4 regions of the Streptomyces sp. NBC_01237 genome follow, and region 4 is predicted to be linked to each of the others. Evidence: riboswitches for the same ligand, from Rfam matches in the RefSeq annotation. Region 4 holds a riboswitch; each other region holds the start of a gene.
The links. A riboswitch is a leader RNA that binds a small molecule or an ion and turns the genes downstream of it on or off. The one in region 4 is predicted to bind cyclic di-AMP.
Positions count from the first base shown of each region.

Region 1: another riboswitch for cyclic di-AMP. It lies ahead of OG251_RS15470 (transglycosylase family protein); the one in region 4 lies ahead of OG251_RS40600 (transglycosylase SLT domain-containing protein).
Region 2: another riboswitch for cyclic di-AMP. It lies ahead of OG251_RS24860 (C40 family peptidase); the one in region 4 lies ahead of OG251_RS40600 (transglycosylase SLT domain-containing protein).
Region 3: another riboswitch for cyclic di-AMP. It lies ahead of OG251_RS05525 (C40 family peptidase); the one in region 4 lies ahead of OG251_RS40600 (transglycosylase SLT domain-containing protein).

Region 1 covers NZ_CP108508.1:3,494,220-3,498,376, reverse strand. Annotated here, with positions in the region: gene OG251_RS15475 (transglycosylase family protein) at 25-987, shown strand; cyclic di-AMP (ydaO/yuaA leader) riboswitch at 1,277-1,457, shown strand; gene OG251_RS15470 (transglycosylase family protein) at 1,461-2,192, shown strand; gene eno (phosphopyruvate hydratase) at 2,511-3,791, shown strand; gene OG251_RS15460 (FtsB family cell division protein) at 3,917-4,157, shown strand, end outside.
Region 2 covers NZ_CP108508.1:5,533,230-5,537,386, reverse strand. Annotated here, with positions in the region: gene pcrA (DNA helicase PcrA) at 1-1,528, opposite strand, end outside; cyclic di-AMP (ydaO/yuaA leader) riboswitch at 1,787-1,948, shown strand; gene OG251_RS24860 (C40 family peptidase) at 1,947-3,107, shown strand; gene OG251_RS24855 (hypothetical protein) at 3,239-3,592, opposite strand; gene OG251_RS24850 (C40 family peptidase) at 3,960-4,157, shown strand, end outside.
Region 3 covers NZ_CP108508.1:1,239,887-1,244,043, forward strand. Annotated here, with positions in the region: gene OG251_RS05515 (ATP-dependent Clp protease proteolytic subunit) at 484-1,119, shown strand; gene OG251_RS05520 (hypothetical protein) at 1,127-1,435, shown strand; cyclic di-AMP (ydaO/yuaA leader) riboswitch at 1,909-2,073, shown strand; gene OG251_RS05525 (C40 family peptidase) at 2,077-2,547, shown strand; gene OG251_RS05530 (LysE family translocator) at 2,574-3,215, opposite strand; gene OG251_RS05535 (LysR family transcriptional regulator) at 3,288-4,157, shown strand, end outside.
Region 4 covers NZ_CP108509.1:980,851-985,007, forward strand. Annotated here, with positions in the region: gene OG251_RS40595 (GMC oxidoreductase) at 1-1,378, opposite strand, end outside; gene OG251_RS40600 (transglycosylase SLT domain-containing protein) at 1,579-2,487, opposite strand; cyclic di-AMP (ydaO/yuaA leader) riboswitch at 2,490-2,649, opposite strand; gene OG251_RS40605 (FAD-dependent oxidoreductase) at 3,137-4,157, shown strand, end outside.

The sequences.
Region 1 (4,157 bases), on a different replicon from region 4:
TCAGTCGCACGGAAGGCAAACCCCATGGGCTCCGCGAACGGCAGACACCGTCGCCCTCGCCAGGCACCCGCCATCGTCGTCGCCGCGGGCGTGACGGGATCGGCCATCGCGATTCCGCTGCTCGGCGCGACCGGCGCACACGCCGCCGACGCCTCGACCTGGGACCGGGTCGCGGAGTGCGAGAGCGGCGGCATGTGGAGTGCCGACCTCGGCAACGGTTTCTACGGCGGGCTCCAGTTCTCGCAGGACACCTGGTCGGCGTACGGCGGCACGGCGTTCGCGCCCCGGGCCGACCTCGCCAGTCGTTCGCAGCAGATCTCCGTCGCGGAGAAGGTCCTGGACGACCAGGGCCCGAAGGCGTGGCCCAGCTGTGCGGTGATCTCCGGACTCGCGGTGGACGGTGCCCTGCCGGGCGTCGACCCGGGCGGCACGCCGTCCGCCGACCCCTCGGACGCGGCGACCCCGCCGGCCGACGGCGGTGCGGACGATGGCAAGGAAGGCGCGGCGGGCGACACGCCCGGCGAGGCCGCCGACCCCTCGACCACCCCTTCCACCCCGGACGGGACCCCTTCCCCGACGAAGCCCAAGGGTTCCGCGAAGCCCGAGGACTCCTCGGCACCCGAGGACTCCGCGGCGCCTGACGCCTCGAAGGACACCGACCGCAGTGGTGGCAAGCACCGGGGCACACCCGCTCCCGAGGGGAGCCGGGCGGCGGACGGTGACGACGGGCGCGAGTCCGGCCGGCACGCCTCCCGCGGCGACGGCGAGGGGCGCGACGGCGGGGCGGAGCGGGCCGACGGCGACTACACCGTCCGGCCGGGCGACAGTCTCTGGGCGATTGCTGACGCACAGAAACTCTCCGGCGGATGGACCGCGCTGTACGAGGCGAACAAGGACGCACTCGGCTCGGACCCGGACCTGATCCTGCCCGGCCAGAACCTGGATCTGGACCTCGGCAAGCACTCCGAGGACGCCGCTGCCAACTGATCGCATGCGGAAAACACCCCGAAAACCGGGGTAGTTCAGGGGCCTATGTCCACTTATGCGTAAGTGAGACATGGGTCTCTTTGCTTCAACTGGCGTGTCTCGTCCGCCGGATCCGTCCGCATTGCCCCCGACCTGCGGAAACGTCACTTCAGTGAGGTCAAGTAAGGGGCGATTGACCGGTATGTCCATCTTTGAATGTAGGGGTTGCCTGTGTTTACGGTCGGAACCGCTCGCACCGCGGGCCCCGTCGACCGTCACGCCGAATCCTGCCGTCGGTCGAAGGGAACAGACGCGTAAAGCGCCGTAGGCAGGAGCGGGGGACCCAGGTAAGTGCCGGGCCCGGTCGTCTCGTCCCGTACGAGAGTGATCAGGACCGGCTTGGGGTGAAGTCGCGTGCTAGGACGTGCGACCGGGCAACTCACTTGGCCCGAACCCGACAGCTCACCTCGTAGGCGTCGGTGAGGAGAAGTTCCATGCTGCTTCACAGCAAGGGCAAGCACCGCCGCCCGTCCAAGGTCGTCCGTGTCGCCACGCTCGCCGGTGTCGCCGGTGCCGCTGTCGCCGTCCCGCTGATGGGTGCGACCGGCGCCTCCGCCGCCTCCGTCTCCACGTGGGACGCCGTCGCCCAGTGCGAGTCCGGTGGCAACTGGTCCATCAACACCGGCAACGGCTACTACGGCGGTCTGCAGTTCTCGCAGTCCAGCTGGGCCGCCGCCGGCGGTACGCAGTACGCCGCCCGTGCCGACCTGGCCTCCAAGTCCCAGCAGATCGCCACCGCCGAGAAGCTTCTCGACATGCAGGGTCCCGGCGCCTGGGCCTGTGCCGGTGCCGGCAACCTGAGCAACGACGGTGTGGACCCGGGCGTCGACACCGGCTCCGGCCAGAGCGAGGCCAAGCAGCAGCAGGCCCAGCCGAAGCAGCAGGCTCAGCCGAAGCAGCAGGAGCGCAAGGCCGAGCAGCCCGCCTCGCGCAGCGAGCAGCGCACCGCCCCGAAGGCCGAGACCCCGAAGACCGTCACGACCCCGACCGGCCAGAAGGTCGCCAAGGGTGACGGCGAGTACAAGGTGAAGTCCGGCGACACCCTGAGCAAGATCGCTCACAAGGAAGGCGTCAAGGGCGGCTGGCAGAAGGTGTTCAAGCTCAACGGCGACATCGTCAAGGACGCCGACCTGATCTTCCCGGGTCAGCAGCTCCACCTGAAGTAGTCCGGCACACGGCTTCTCCTCCCCTGAGGCGGGTGTCCGGCGGCATCCTCCTCGGCCGGTTCCCCGGCCCGGCGCACTCTCCCCCGTGCGCGCCGGGCCGGGGTTCTTGCGCGGTGGCCCGGGCCGCAATCGTTCAACCCTTGTAGTTACCAGTCAGTAAATTTCTGGACCTTCGTCCTGTATTGCACGGCCTTGGGTCCTTTTTCGTCCCAGGAGACGGGCGGTCGGCCGCCCGATCGGGCCGGGCCGGTTAGGCTCGTGTCGCAAGGCCGTAGTGACCCTGCACCACCAGCGTCATATCCCAGAAGGAGATGCCTCGTGCCGTCCATCGACGTCGTCGTAGCCAGGGAAATCCTCGACTCCCGGGGAAACCCCACGGTCGAGGTCGAGGTTGGCCTCGACGACGGCAGCACGGGACGTGCTGCTGTTCCGTCCGGCGCCTCCACCGGTGCGTTCGAGGCCATTGAGCTTCGCGACGGAGACCCCAACCGCTACCAGGGCAAGGGCGTCGAGAAGGCGGTCCTCGCCGTCATCGAGCAGATCGGCCCGGAGCTCGTCGGTTACGACGCCACCGAGCAGCGCCTCATCGACCAGGCGATGTTCGACCTGGACGCCACCGAGAACAAGGCGTCGCTCGGCGCCAACGCCATCCTCGGCGTCTCGCTGGCCGTCGCCCACGCCGCGTCCGAGGCGTCCGACCTGCCGCTCTTCCGCTACCTCGGCGGCCCGAACGCGCACCTGCTGCCCGTTCCGATGATGAACATCCTGAACGGCGGCTCGCACGCCGACTCCAACGTGGACATCCAGGAGTTCATGATCGCCCCGATCGGCGCGGAGTCCTTCTCCGAGGCCCTGCGCTGGGGCGCGGAGATCTACCACACGCTGAAGAAGGTCCTGAAGACCAAGGGCCTGTCCACCGGACTCGGCGACGAGGGCGGCTTCGCCCCGAACCTGGAGTCCAACCGCGCCGCCCTGGACCTCATCGTCGAGGCCATCAAGGAGGCCGGTTACGTCCCCGGCCGCGACATCGGGCTCGCGCTCGACGTCGCCGCGTCGGAGTTCTACAAGGACGGCAAGTACGAGTTCGAGGGCAAGTCCCGCTCGGCCGCCGAGATGACCGAGTACTACGAGGAGCTCGTCTCCGCGTACCCGCTGGTCTCCATCGAGGACCCGCTGTACGAGGACGACTGGGCCGGCTGGAAGGTCATCACCGACAAGCTCGGCGCCAAGGTGCAGATCGTCGGCGACGACCTCTTCGTCACCAACCCGGAGCGCCTGGCCCGCGGCATCGAGGAGGGCTCCGCGAACGCCCTGCTCGTCAAGGTCAACCAGATCGGTTCGCTGACCGAGACCCTGGACGCCGTCGAGCTGGCCCAGCGCAACGGCTTCAAGTGCATGATGTCGCACCGTTCCGGTGAGACCGAGGACGTCACCATCGCCGACCTCGCCGTCGCCGTGAACTGCGGTCAGATCAAGACCGGCGCCCCGGCCCGCTCGGACCGTGTCGCCAAGTACAACCAGCTGCTGCGCATCGAGGAGATCCTCGACGACGCCGCGGTGTACGCGGGCCGCTCGGCGTTCCCGCGCTTCAAGGGCTGACACCCCGGCACCCGGGGGCCGGTCACCGGCCCTTCGGGGGTTCGAGGCACCAGCCTCCGTCCGTCCCCGCACTCGGTCCCGTACCGTGTGCGGGGACGGACGTGCGTAATGGGGAGGCGGGAGACATGGCCGGGAAGGACCGCGACCGGTTCTCCACCGCGACCAGGCTGCGACTGCTCGGCGAGCAGACCGCGGCCCGCGTCTACCGGTCCCAGAACCGCCGCCAGGCGCACCGCTCCCGGCTCACCGGCCGGGCCGCGTTCCTGGCCCTGATCGTCTGCTCCCTGGTGGTCGCGCTCGCGTACCCCATGCGGCAGTACGTCTCCCAGCGCGACGAGATCGCCGATCAGGAGCGGCTGTCCCAGG
Region 2 (4,157 bases), on a different replicon from region 4:
GCAGCGCCTGCGGGAAGGAGATCTTCTCGCGCAGCGACAGCGCGTCGATCATCGCTTCGGCGCGGTCGCCGATGCCGCGCTTGGGCACGTTCAGGATGCGGCGCAGGGGGACGGTGTCCTCGGGGTTGGCGAGGACCCGGAGGTAGGCCAGGACGTCCCGGACCTCCTTGCGCTCGTAGAAGCGCACCCCGCCGACGACCTTGTAGGGCAGGCCGACCCGGATGAAGATCTCCTCGAAGACACGGGACTGGGCGTTCGTCCGGTAGAAGACGGCGACGTCACCCGCCTTCGCGTCGCCCGCGTCCGTCAGCCGGTCGATCTCGTCGGCGATGAACTGCGCCTCGTCGTGCTCGGTGTCGGCGACGTAGCCGGTGATCCGGGCGCCCGTGCCGGCGTTCGTCCAGAGGTTCTTGGGGCGGCGGCTCTCGTTCCGCTCGATCACCGCGTTGGCGGCGGAGAGGATCGTCTGCGTGGAGCGGTAGTTCTGCTCCAGCAGGATCGTGGTCGCGTTCGGGTAGTCCTCCTCGAACTGGAGGATGTTGCGGATGGTCGCGCCGCGGAAGGCGTAGATCGACTGGTCCGCGTCACCGACGACGCACAGCTCGGCGGGTGCGTCGGCCTCCCCGGACGGGCCCACCAGTTCGCGTACGAGCGTGTACTGCGCGTGGTTGGTGTCCTGGTACTCGTCGACCAGGACGTGCCGGAAGCGGCGGCGGTAGTGCTCGGCGACGTCCGGGAACGCCTGGAGCAGGTGGACCGTCGTCATGATGATGTCGTCGAAGTCCAGGGCGTTGGCCTCGCGCAGCCGCGCCTGGTAGAGCGCGTACGCCTGGGCCAGCGTCTTCTCGAAGCCGTCGGCGGCCTGACCGGCGAAGGTCTCCTCGTCGATCAGCTCGTTCTTCAGGTTGGAGACCTTGGCCGTGAACGACTTCGGCGGGTAGCGCTTCGGATCGAGGTCCAGATCGCGGCAGACCAGGGCCATCAGCCGCTTGGAGTCGGCGGCGTCGTAGATCGAGAACGAGGAGGTGAAGCCGAGCCTCTTCGACTCGCGGCGCAGGATGCGTACGCACGCGCTGTGGAAGGTCATGACCCACATGGCGTTGGCGCGCGGTCCGACGAGCTGCTCGACGCGCTCCTTCATCTCGCCCGCGGCCTTGTTGGTGAAGGTGATCGCGAGGATCTGGCCGGGGTGCACACCCCGCTCGGCGAGCAGATGGGCGATCCGGTGGGTCAGCACCCGGGTCTTGCCGGAGCCGGCACCGGCGACGATGAGCAGCGGCGATCCGGCGTGCACCACGGCGGCGCGCTGCTCGGTGTTCAGTCCGTCGAGCAGCGCCGCGGCATCGATGACCGGTCGCGGGGCACCGTCGCGGTAGTAGCCGTCGCGGGGCGGCGGGGGCGCGTCGAAGACGCCCTCGAAGAGACCCTCCGGCACCGCTTCGGGTGCGTGGTCCTCGGGAGGCGGCGGGGGCCCTTCCTCCGAGTTCTGGAGGCCGGTCAGGAAGCTGTCGTCAAAGAGGCTGCTCATCGCTTGACGAGTCTAGGCCGCCCCACTGACAGCCCGTGGCCGCTTCCGGTACGAGACCTCCCGGGCAGGCACGTAAGGGAACCGCGCGGCCACGCCGTGTGAGGGAAACGGGGCGGTGGCCGCCACCGGCGGACCCGATCCATCGAGGTCACGAAAATGTATCGGGCATATCGAACATCAACCTTCACAGCGGCACCACGGGTTGGCTAGCGTGCTCCGTCGGGCGCCCCGTACCCCCTTGAGGCGAACCACGCCGAACGGACGCCCCCGCCGAATCCGTACCGCCCCCACGGGTGTCCGGAACCGGGGACCCACCAGCAGCACCGGGGTGAATCGGTCCTCCTCCACGGGACCGTAGGGCAGCCTTCCGTTCCGCCCGAACCCGACAGCTAACCCGGTAGGCGGTCCACGGAAGGAGATGCCGGCCTTGGCCTCGCATCGCAAACCGCGCACGAGCGTGCGCACCACCACCCCTGCCGTCGGGCTGACGACGGTGGCGCTGGCCTCGGTCACCCTGCTCTCCACACAGAGCGCGACGGCCGCGCCCGCGGAGCCCCGGCCCGGGATCGAGGAGGTCCGGACGAAGGTCGACGACCTCTACCGGCAGGCGGGGACCGCGACCCAGCAGTACAACCGGGCCAAGGCCGCCTCCGTGACCCAGCGTGCCAAGGTCGACGCCCTCCTGGAGGACGCGGCCAGGCGCACCGACAAGCTCAACGAGGCCCGCCGCGCCCTCGGGAACTACGCGGCGGCGCAGTACCGCACCGGCGGAATCGCTCCGACCGCGACCTTCTTCCTCGCGGACGACCCGCAGGCGTACTTCGACCAGGACCAGCTGATGGACCGGATGACGGGCCAGCAGCAGAAGGCCGTCGCCGACTTCCGTACGCAGCAGTCCGAGGCGGCGACGAAGCGCACCGAGGCCGTGAAGAGCCTGGAGACGCTCACCGAGTCGCAGGCCACCCTGCGGTCCAGCAAGCAGAACGTGCAGACCAAACTGACCGAGGCGCGCTCCCTGCTGTCGAAGCTGACCGCCGAGGAGAAGGCCCGGCTGGCGGAGCTGGAACGCGAGAAGAAGGCCGAGGCCAGGGTCAAGGCGGAGAAGCTGGCCCGCCAGCAGGCCGCGGAGGCGGAGGCCGAGCGGAAGGCCGGGGAAGAGGCCGCGAAGAAGAACGGCGGCGAGGCCGGCGGCGGCACGGGAACCGGTTCGGGGCCGGACAGCGGCTATGCCGCCAAGGCGGAGAAGGTCCTCGCGTTCGCGCGGGCCCAGATCGGGAGGCCGTACGTGTGGGGCGCGACGGGCCCGTCCTCGTACGACTGCTCCGGGCTGACCCAGGCGGCATGGAAGGCGGCGGGGGTCGACCTCCCCCGGACCACCTGGGACCAGGTGGAGGTGGGCACCCGGGTGGCCACCGCGGATCTGCGTCCGGGGGACCTGGTCTTCTTCTACGACGACATCAGCCATGTCGGCATCTACAAGGGCGACGGCATGATGATCCACGCGCCGAAACCGGGCGCGAACGTGCGCGAGGAGTCGATCTACTACATGCCGATCTACGGCAGCGTGCGCCCCGTCTGATCACACCCCGGCCGGCCCGGCGAGGCCCGACGGGCCGGCGACACCGCCGGGCCCTGCCTCGCCGGGCCGGATCGCGCCGGTCGGGCCCCGTCGCTCAGGCCGGTCGGGCCGCAGCGGTCAGGAGACGCCGCTCAGGTCCAGAGCGTGGCGATGAAGATGTTGGCCACCGTCAGCCCGCCCACCGCGGCGAACGCACCCTTGTCGACCTTCTCCTCGTCCCGCTTGATGTAGACGAGCGCGAGGATGACGACCAGGATCAGCATCTTCACGCCGATCTTGATGTTGTTCACGGTCTGGTCGTCGGCCTGGTTGAGCCCGACCAGGGCTATGCCGGTGACCAGCATCGTCAGCGCGCCGTGCAGCATGGCCGGCACGAAACGGGCCGTGCCCGCGCCCATCGCCTTCATCTGGGTCAGGAAGCCGCCCAGCAGCGAGGCGATACCGATGATGTGCAGGGCGACGAAGGCATTGATGAGTACGTCCATGGCTCCGCAGCCTAGCCCCGGCCATAGCACCACCTCACAGCCAGGTGCGGCATCCTTGCCGCTTCCTTGCGAACTTCGCCCGAACCAGTACGAATTGCCTGCCTCTGTGGCAGTATTTCCGGTCGCTTCGCCATAACGAAACGCCACATGTGGGCAATAACTGTCATGACGAACCTTTTCCGTGCCCCGGGCTTAGCGTCCCTTCCAGGTGACCGGCGCTCCAGCGCCGCTTCGCGTCAGGAGCGGCATCCGGTCACCGCGCCGCGGGATCCGGCGGCGGGCCACTTCCCTGTGGTGTTCCGCCGCCGGACCTCGCGGGCCCGTCGGTAGCCCCCGGCGGGCAGCCGACAGGAAGGATGCAGCCCTCGTGGCCGCGCACCGGAAATCCGCTCACCGGAAACCCAAGCAGCGCCCGTTCAGCGGCCCTGCTGCCCGCACCGCAGCCACCCTGGCACTCGCCGGGGCGGCGACCGCCACCACCGCCACCGGCGCCGCCCACGCCGAGCCCCTGGCCACTCCCGCCCAGGTCAACGCCAAGGTGGACCGGCTGTACCACGACGCGGAG
Region 3 (4,157 bases), on a different replicon from region 4:
TGGGGGCTCTCGCCGCGTACGGACACGTCCGCCACGCTGCCACGCGGCCGCGGACACCGCCGGTGGGCCTTGGCGATCGGTCCATGCGACTGCCGACCGAGCAGTCGTTGCGCAGGCTGATCATCCTCGCCGGCCACCGCCCACGGCGAGACCTCCGTCACCGGCCTCGGCCCTCCACCTCCACCCGGCCTGCGGTCTCGGTCGGCGAAAGAGAGCCCACGGGCGCGGCTCCGTCGCCGTTCTGCCCCGAATCCATGACGCCGCCGGGCCGCGGTCGGCGTCATGGCCGCGGGACACACGAGCAGAATCCTCAACCGCAGACGTCGACTTCACCTCTGCGCGCGAGCGCACGGTCAGGGCCACCGTCGAGGAACACACCAGCACCACACCCTTCTGTACGTCCTGTACATTTTTTACCGGCATGCAGCAGCTGAAGCACGCATGCGGACCGAGGCCTGCGCAGATCCCAGGAGAGGCACCGCGATGATCCGACCTGTCGCCCGTTATGTCCTGCCCGAGTTCACCGAGCGCACCGCGACGGGGACCCGGACTCTGGACCCTTACTCCAAGCTGCTCTCCGAGCGGATCGTCTTCCTCGGCACCCCGGTGGACGACACCGCGGCCACCGACCTGATCGCCCAGTTCATGTACCTGGAATACGCCGAACCGGACCGGCCCGTATCGCTGTACATCAACTCTCCCGGCGGATCGTTCAGCGCCATGGCAGCGATCTACGACACGATGCAGTACCTGGCCTGCGACGTGGAGACCTTCTGCCTCGGCCAGGCCGGCTCCAGCGCGGCCGTACTGCTGGCGGCCGGGGCACCGGGCCGCCGACATGCCCTGCCCGGCGCCCGGGTAGTCATCCGTCAGCCCGTGCTGGACGAACCGGTGCAGGGCCAGCCGTCCGATCTCGAAATCGAAGCGCGCGAGTTGATGCGGGTACGCGAGATGCTCGCGGGCATGCTGGTCCGTCACACGGGCCGGTCCGCCGAGCGGATCACCGCCGACATCGAGCGCGACACCATCCTCGACGCACGGGCCGCCAAGGCGTACGGGCTGGTCGACCACGTCGTGGAGAACCGCAACCCGCCCCGGCCGCCGCACCCCGCGAGGTGAACCGACGATGCTGCCACCCGAGTTCCCACCGCTCCCCGCCCTGACCCGCGCCGAAGGGGAGTTCATCGACCGCTACCTGGAAGTCCTCGACCAGCTGGGCCGGATCAACCCGGCCCGTGGCAGCGACACCTACGGCGCTCTGCGGGCCGCCCAGGCACTGGCCTCCCGGGCCGCGGCACTGCGCGACGCCCTGACGCTGATGCACGAGCGGGGCGAGACACAGATCCACGCGACCACCCTGGCGCGGGCGCTGCGCCTGCTCGACGGGGAGCGGCGCGCGGGCCGGGTCGCGGTACCCCCACCACCGACGGGCTGACCGCCCCTCCACCTCGACCCCGACCCCGACCCCGGCCCCTCCCGCCCCCGCGGCTGAGGCCGGGGTCTGGGCGTGAGGGGGGCCGTGGCCACGGGTGAGAGGGAGCCGGGCCGGGCGTGAGGGAGCCGGACCGGGGCGCCGCTGAGCCGACGCGACACGCCCGGTCGATTGATCAATTTTCCTCGCTCGTTCGGCGTAGGCAGTCCCCCTCATGAGGGACAACCCAACTTGCGCTCTGCGCGTGGACGGTACTCGGAATATGCGGTTCCGCCGCTGGTACGAGACTGGTCGGACAGCGCCGCCGAGGGCTCGAATCCGACCCGTCCACCCGAACGGATCAGTCGTGATGAGCCTCACAAATCACTGTTTCGCCTCGGAAATCCGGCACTTCGTGAGTCAAGATCCCTGGGACGACAAGCCCCCGCCACCGCGGCGGGGCGGTCCGGGCGGACGCCGAGTCCTGCCGCTGCCCGGATGACTGGTCGACAGAAGTGGATCGGCAGGAGTGGAGGACCCGAGCACAACGGGTCGACCGGGCAACCGGTCGCCCCTCGGGGTGAAGCCGCCAAGTGCGGCCGGGCAACTTCGCCAGCCCGAACCCGACAGGTCATCCTTCACAGGCGGCTGACGAAGGGTTGCGCATGACTGCGCAGGTACATGTCCCGTCTCTGCTTGCCCGGGTCGGTACGGCCTCGGTTCTCACTCTCGCCGTCGGCAGCACCATGCTGGCGCCGGGTCTGGTGACCGATGCCGAGGCCGCCACTCACTCGACGAAGGCGCTCAAGATCGCTGCCTCGAAGAAGGGATCGCCCTACAAGTACGGAGCATCCGGCCCCCGCCGGTTCGACTGCTCGGGGCTGACTCTCTACTCGTTCAAGAAGGCGGGCAAGAAGCTCCCCCGCACGGCCCAGCAGCAGTACAACAAGACCCGCCACATCTCCTCCTCGATGCGCAAGAAGGGCGACCTGGTCTTCTTCCACTCCGGCCGCAGCGTGTACCACGTGGGCATCTACGCGGGTAAGGGGAAGATCTGGCACTCCCCCAAGACGGGGGCCCTGGTCCGGCTGGAGAAGATCTGGTCGAACAGCGTCTGGTACGGGCGGGTGCGCTGATCCCCTGATCCCCGGCCGGAACCGCTTCAGCGCAGCAGCGGTCCGGTCACCAGCGCGAGCCCCAGTGCGGTGAGCGCCGCGCCGCTGCCGCCCTCGATCGCACGGGCGGTACGCGGCCGGCGCAGCCACCGGCCCAACCGGTCCACCAGCAGGGCCACGGCCGGGAACCAGATGAGCGCCAGCACCACGACGACGGCCGCGAGCAGCAGGGTCCTGGGCAACGGCGGCTGCCCGTCGGGGACGAACTGGGGCAGCAGACTGAGGAAGAGCACCGGCGCCTTGGGGTTCAGCGCGTTGGTCAGGAAGCCCTGGCGCAGTGAGCGGCCGAGTTCCTTCGGCGCGGGGCCGGGGGCCTGTGCCGCCACCCCGTCGGTCGCCGCGGTCCGTCGCCGTATCGCGTACAGGGCGCTCAGACCGAGATAGAGCACATACGCCCCGCCGAGCAGCTGGACGGTGCGGAACAGCACGGGCATCGTCACCAGCACCGCGGCCAGCCCCGCCACGGCCAGCGCGGTGTGCACCAGCAGCCCCCCGGCGACTCCCAGCGCTGTGGCCACCCCCGAACGGCGTGAGGCCAGCGCGTTGCGTACGACGACGGTGAAGTCGGCGCCGGGCAGCGCCACCATGCCTGCGGCGACTCCCGTGAAGGCGAGCAGTTGTGCGTCCATGCGTACAGCCTGGCCCGAAGTAGCCTTTAGCGTGTACTTGCAATCTTCTGGGTCTGCCAAAAGGAACGCTTAATGTACGACCCGACACGGCTCGCGGCGCTGGTGGCGGTCGCCGAGGCCGGATCGATCACTCGGGCCGCGGCCCGGCTGGGCTACACCGCGCCCGCCCTCTCCCAGCAGCTGGCCAAGCTGGAGCGCGAGGCCGGTGCGGCGCTCCTGGTGCGCCACCACCGCGGCGCCAGGCTCACGGCCGCCGGTGAGCTGCTCGCGGGCCGGGCCAGACGGGTCCTGGACGAGCTGGACCAGGCGCGGCACGAGCTGGCCCAGCTCGCGGGGCTCTCCGGGGGGCGGCTGCGGGTCGGCACGTTCACCACGGCCGGAATCCATCTGCTGCCGCCGGTGCTGAGCGCGTTCCGGCGCGCCCATCCCGATGTCGAGCTGGCGGTGACCGACTACGAGCCGCCCGGTACGGTCGCCGCGGTGGCCGCCGGGGAGGTCGATCTCGCCCTGACCCACACATACGAACCGGCAGCCGCCGATCCGCCTCCGGCGGGCGTCACCATCGAACCTCTGCTGGTCGAGGAGCTGGTCCTGATCACCGCGGTCGGCCACATGCTGTCCGAGGGCACGGGCCGGCTGCCCGTCGCCGAGCTGGCGGGCCGGCCGCTGATCAGCAGCGCGCCCACACATCCGCCCCGTCGCGGGGTGGAACGGGCCCTGGCGGAGGCCGGGGCCACCCCTGCCGTCGTGTGCGAGTCGCCCGGCTATGCCCTGGTGTGCGCGTTGGTCAGCGCGGGGCTCGGGGTGGCCGTGGTGCCGGAGATGGTCGCCGCGATGTCCCCGACCCCGCTGTCGGTGCGACGGCTGGAGCCCGCGGCCTTCCGGCGGACGATCTCCGTCGCGCACCGGGGCGACCGGGCGAGCGCCGCGGCGTCGACGCTG
Region 4 (4,157 bases):
TTTTGTTGATCTTGTCGAAGATGGTTCTGGCGGCATCGATGGACGGCTGCTTCCAGGCGGCCTGCCAGTTCAGGTCGACCTTGCCCGTCGCGGCGTTCCAGGCGAACTCGGCACGGTGGGGGTTCCTGGTGATCGACAGATAGAACGAGGCGTAGGTCTCGATGCCGGTGGGCAGCGGTGCGACCTCGGCGAACGCTCCCCCGGCGGCCCAGTTGTCGATGCCGCCGGTGGGTATGGACGACTGGACCTTGCCCGTCGAGTCCCACATGTGGTTGGCGCGGCCGCACATGACGTTGCCGTTGTCGCCCCAGCCCTTGCCGATCTCGCCGTTCAGCCGGGACAGCGCTCCGGTGGCCTTCAGCGCGACCAGCAGTTTGCTGGTGCCGACGCTGCCCGCGGCGAAGAACACCTTGTCCGCGGTGACGGACTTGGTCTCGGCGGTGTTGCCCGAAGTGTCGATCCGGTCGATGAGGACGGTGTAGCCGCCGGTGGCCGCGGGGGCTACCGAGGTGACCTTGTGCAGCGGGGAGATGGTGACCCTGCCGGTGGCCCTGATCCGGTCGAGGTAGGTCTTCTGCAGCGACTTCTTGCCGTAGTTGTTCCCGTAGAGGATCTCCCCGTCCAGCGCCGACTTGGGGACGCTTCCGGCCGCCTCCTGCTTCATGTAGTCCCAGTCGTACACGGCGGGCACGAAGACGAACGGGAACCCGGACCGCTCCGCGTGCTTGCGGCCGACCCGGGCGTACCGGTAGCACTCGGCGGTGTCGAACCAGGCCGGGTCGATGGTGCCGACCCCGAGCCCGGCGTTGGCGCGCGGGTAGTACGTGCCGTACATCTCGTCGGCGTTCACCGACGGAAGGATGGCGCCGAAGTTCTCCCGTCTGGGCGTGACCGCCATACCCCCGTTGACCAGCGAACCGCCACCCACCCCGCGGCCCTGGTAGACCGTGATGCCGGCGAACTCCTCGGCGTCCAGGATCCCGGTGTAGCGCGGGACGTTCCTGTCGATCGGGAAACCGAGGAAGTTGCTGAGCGGCTGCTTCGTCCTGGTGCGCAGCCAGTAGGAACGGTAGTCCGGGCTGGTCGTGTTGGCGAAGATCCTGCCGTCCGGGCCCGGGGTGTCCCAGGCCATGCCCATCTCGATCATGTGCACATCGACGCCCGCTTCGGCGAGGCGCAGCGCGGCGACGGAGCCGCCGTACCCGGTGCCGATCACCAGGACCGGCACATGGGCGCCGGGATCGATCGGAGCGGACTCGGCCGCGGTCGCCGCCCGCGCCGGGGCCGAGTGGCCCGTAAGGGCCACGGCTCCAAGAAGAGAACCTGTTCCTGTGATGAAACGACGGCGCGAGACCCTCTTGGATCCCGCATTCTGCATGGTAGCGTCACTCATGTGACTTCCCTCACTCTCGACAGAGTGCAACAGGTTCTACTGTCGATCGCGTGGTAAGTCACTACATACCTGTGGGTAACTTGCACCGGATGCCCGGCATGATCCGGAATCACCGATGGGCGGTGAAGGGGCCGAAAGCCCCTTCACCGCCCATCGGTTCGTCCCACTGCCGGCACTGCCATGTATCAGTAGGCCCCGAACACGTTGTCGATCGAGCCGTACTTGTCGGCGGCGTAGTTGCACGCGGCGGTGATGTTGGCGACCGGGTCGAGGCTGTCCATCGACGTACCGGGCACGTGGTACGCCTGGAAGGTCGGGTCGATGACCTGGAGGAGCCCCTTGGACGGGGTCCCGGCGACGGCGTTCGAGTCCCAGTTGTTGACGACCTGCGGGTTGCCGGACGACTCACGCATGATGTTGCGGTGGATGCCGTCGTAGCTGCCGGGGATGCCGTGCTCGGCCATGACGGCCAGCGACTCCTTGATCCAGCCGTCGAGATCGTCCGTGTACGTCGCGGGCTGCTCGGCGGGGACGGTGGTGGTGTCGGCGACGGCGGTGGCCTCGGCGACGCCGTTCGCGGTCCCGGTGGTGTCGTCCGCCGGGGTCGTGGCGGCGGCACCGGGGGCACCGTGCGCGGCCTGCGGTGCGGCCGTCCGCTCGGAGCGGTCGGCACGGTCGCCACCCGCGGCCCGGTCCGACGACGCGTCGGAGGACTTGGAGCCGGTCACTGATGCGGCGCCGACCGACAGCTTCAGACCGGGGTGAATCAGATCGGGGTTGCCGCCGACGGCCTCCCGGTTGTCCTCGTACAGCTTCTGCCAGCCGCCACCGAGGGAATACGCACGGGCGATCTTGGAAAGGGAATCACCCGCGATGACGGAATGAGTCGTCACGGCGCCCTTACCGACGGCGATTTCCTTGGCGGATACGGCAGTGGGCGCCTTTTCGGCGGTGGCGGATTGCGCGGGCGCCGCCGAGGCGACGGTCGCACCGGCCAGCGGAATCACGAGAGCGGCTCCGCCCGCACCCACGGCGATGATGCCGCGGGTCAGCGAAGTGGCCTTGAAACGACGGTGCTTACCCATGGAGGGCATGGTGGATTCCTCTCCGTCGCCTACGAGGTGAGCTGTCGGGTTCAGGCTGGAGTTGCCTGGCCGCACGCGAATGCGACTTCACCCCGAGCCGATCCGGATACCGGATCGGCGGCTTACCTGGGTCCCCCGCTCCTGCCGTACGTAAGTAGGTCCGATTGCCGGACGGCGGCAGGATTAGGCGTTCCATCCGGATTGACGGTGACCGTAGGCGAGAAAGGCCGGGCAGAACAAGCCCCGAATTCTTGATCGCAATTCTTCCGCAAGATCAATTCATGGAAATACCTGTCGGCAATCCCACAGCGCGAAGTCAACTTTCCCGTCGCAGAAGGGAACCGGGCGACGTGTCACGCCGTCAGGGGTCCGGAACGTGACTCTCGCCACTGAGTCCGAAAAGGCCGTTTTGCTCCACACTCCGAAGATCGCGCATCGCCCGCACGGCCTTCGTGAGCGGAAAGTCTAATTCCGGAAAATCCCCCATAATGCAGAATTCGGGCATCTTGGGGCGGACCGATGGACTCCACAGGACCCCGGCCCGAGGTCCGGCCGCGGCAGGGCTTAACGTGTGCGGTGGAGACTGGTAAGCCAAGCCTTACTTGCGCAGCTTGCCACCCGTCCTGCCCGCGTCGCCCGCCCTAAGGAACAACACGCCATGACACGCCCCGTCCGCGTCGCCATCGTCGGAGCCGGTCCCGCCGGGATCTACGCAGCGGACGCGCTGCTCAAATCCGAAGCCGCACAGGACCCGGGCGTATCGATCGACCTGTTCGAGCGCATGCCCGCCCCCTTCGGCCTGATCCGCTACGGCGTGGCCCCGGACCACCCGCGGATCAAGGGCATCGTCAAGGCACTCCACCAGGTGCTGGACAAGCCGCAGCTGCGGCTGTTCGGCAACGTCGACTACCCCCATGACATCGGGCTGGACGAGCTGCGGTCCTTCTACGACGCGGTGATCTTCTCCACCGGCGCCGACGCCGACCGCGCGCTCGGTCTCCCCGGGATCGAGCTGGACGGCTCCTACGGCGCGGCCGACTTCGTCTCCTGGTACGACGGGCACCCCGAGGTGCCCCGCAGCTGGCCGCTGACGGCCGAGAAGGTCGCCGTACTGGGCGTCGGGAACGTGGCCCTGGACGTGGCGCGCATACTCGCCAAGACGGCCGACGAGCTGCTGCCGACGGAGATCCCGGCCAACGTGTACGAGGGCCTCAAGGCCAACAAGGCACTCGAAGTGCATGTCTTCGGCCGCCGCGGTCCGGCCCAGGCCAAGTTCAGCCCGATGGAACTGCGGGAGCTGGACCACTCGCCCAACATCGAGGTCATCGTCAACCCCGAGGACATCGACTACGACGCGGGGTCCATCGAGACCCGGCGGGGCAACAAGCAGGCCAACATGGTCGCCTCCACGCTGGAGAACTGGGCGATCCGCGATGTCGGCGACCGGCCGCACAAGCTCTTCCTGCACTTCTTCGAGTCGCCCGTCGAGGTCCTGGGCGAGGACGGCCGCGTGGCGGGTCTGCGGACCGAGCGGACCGAGCTGGACGGCACGGGCAACGTCCGGGGCACCGGCGAGTTCACCGACTGGGACGTGCAGAGCGTCTACCGTGCGGTCGGCTACTACTCGCAGGAGCTCCCGAAGCTCCCCTTCGACGTCTCCTCCGGCACCGTTCCGCACG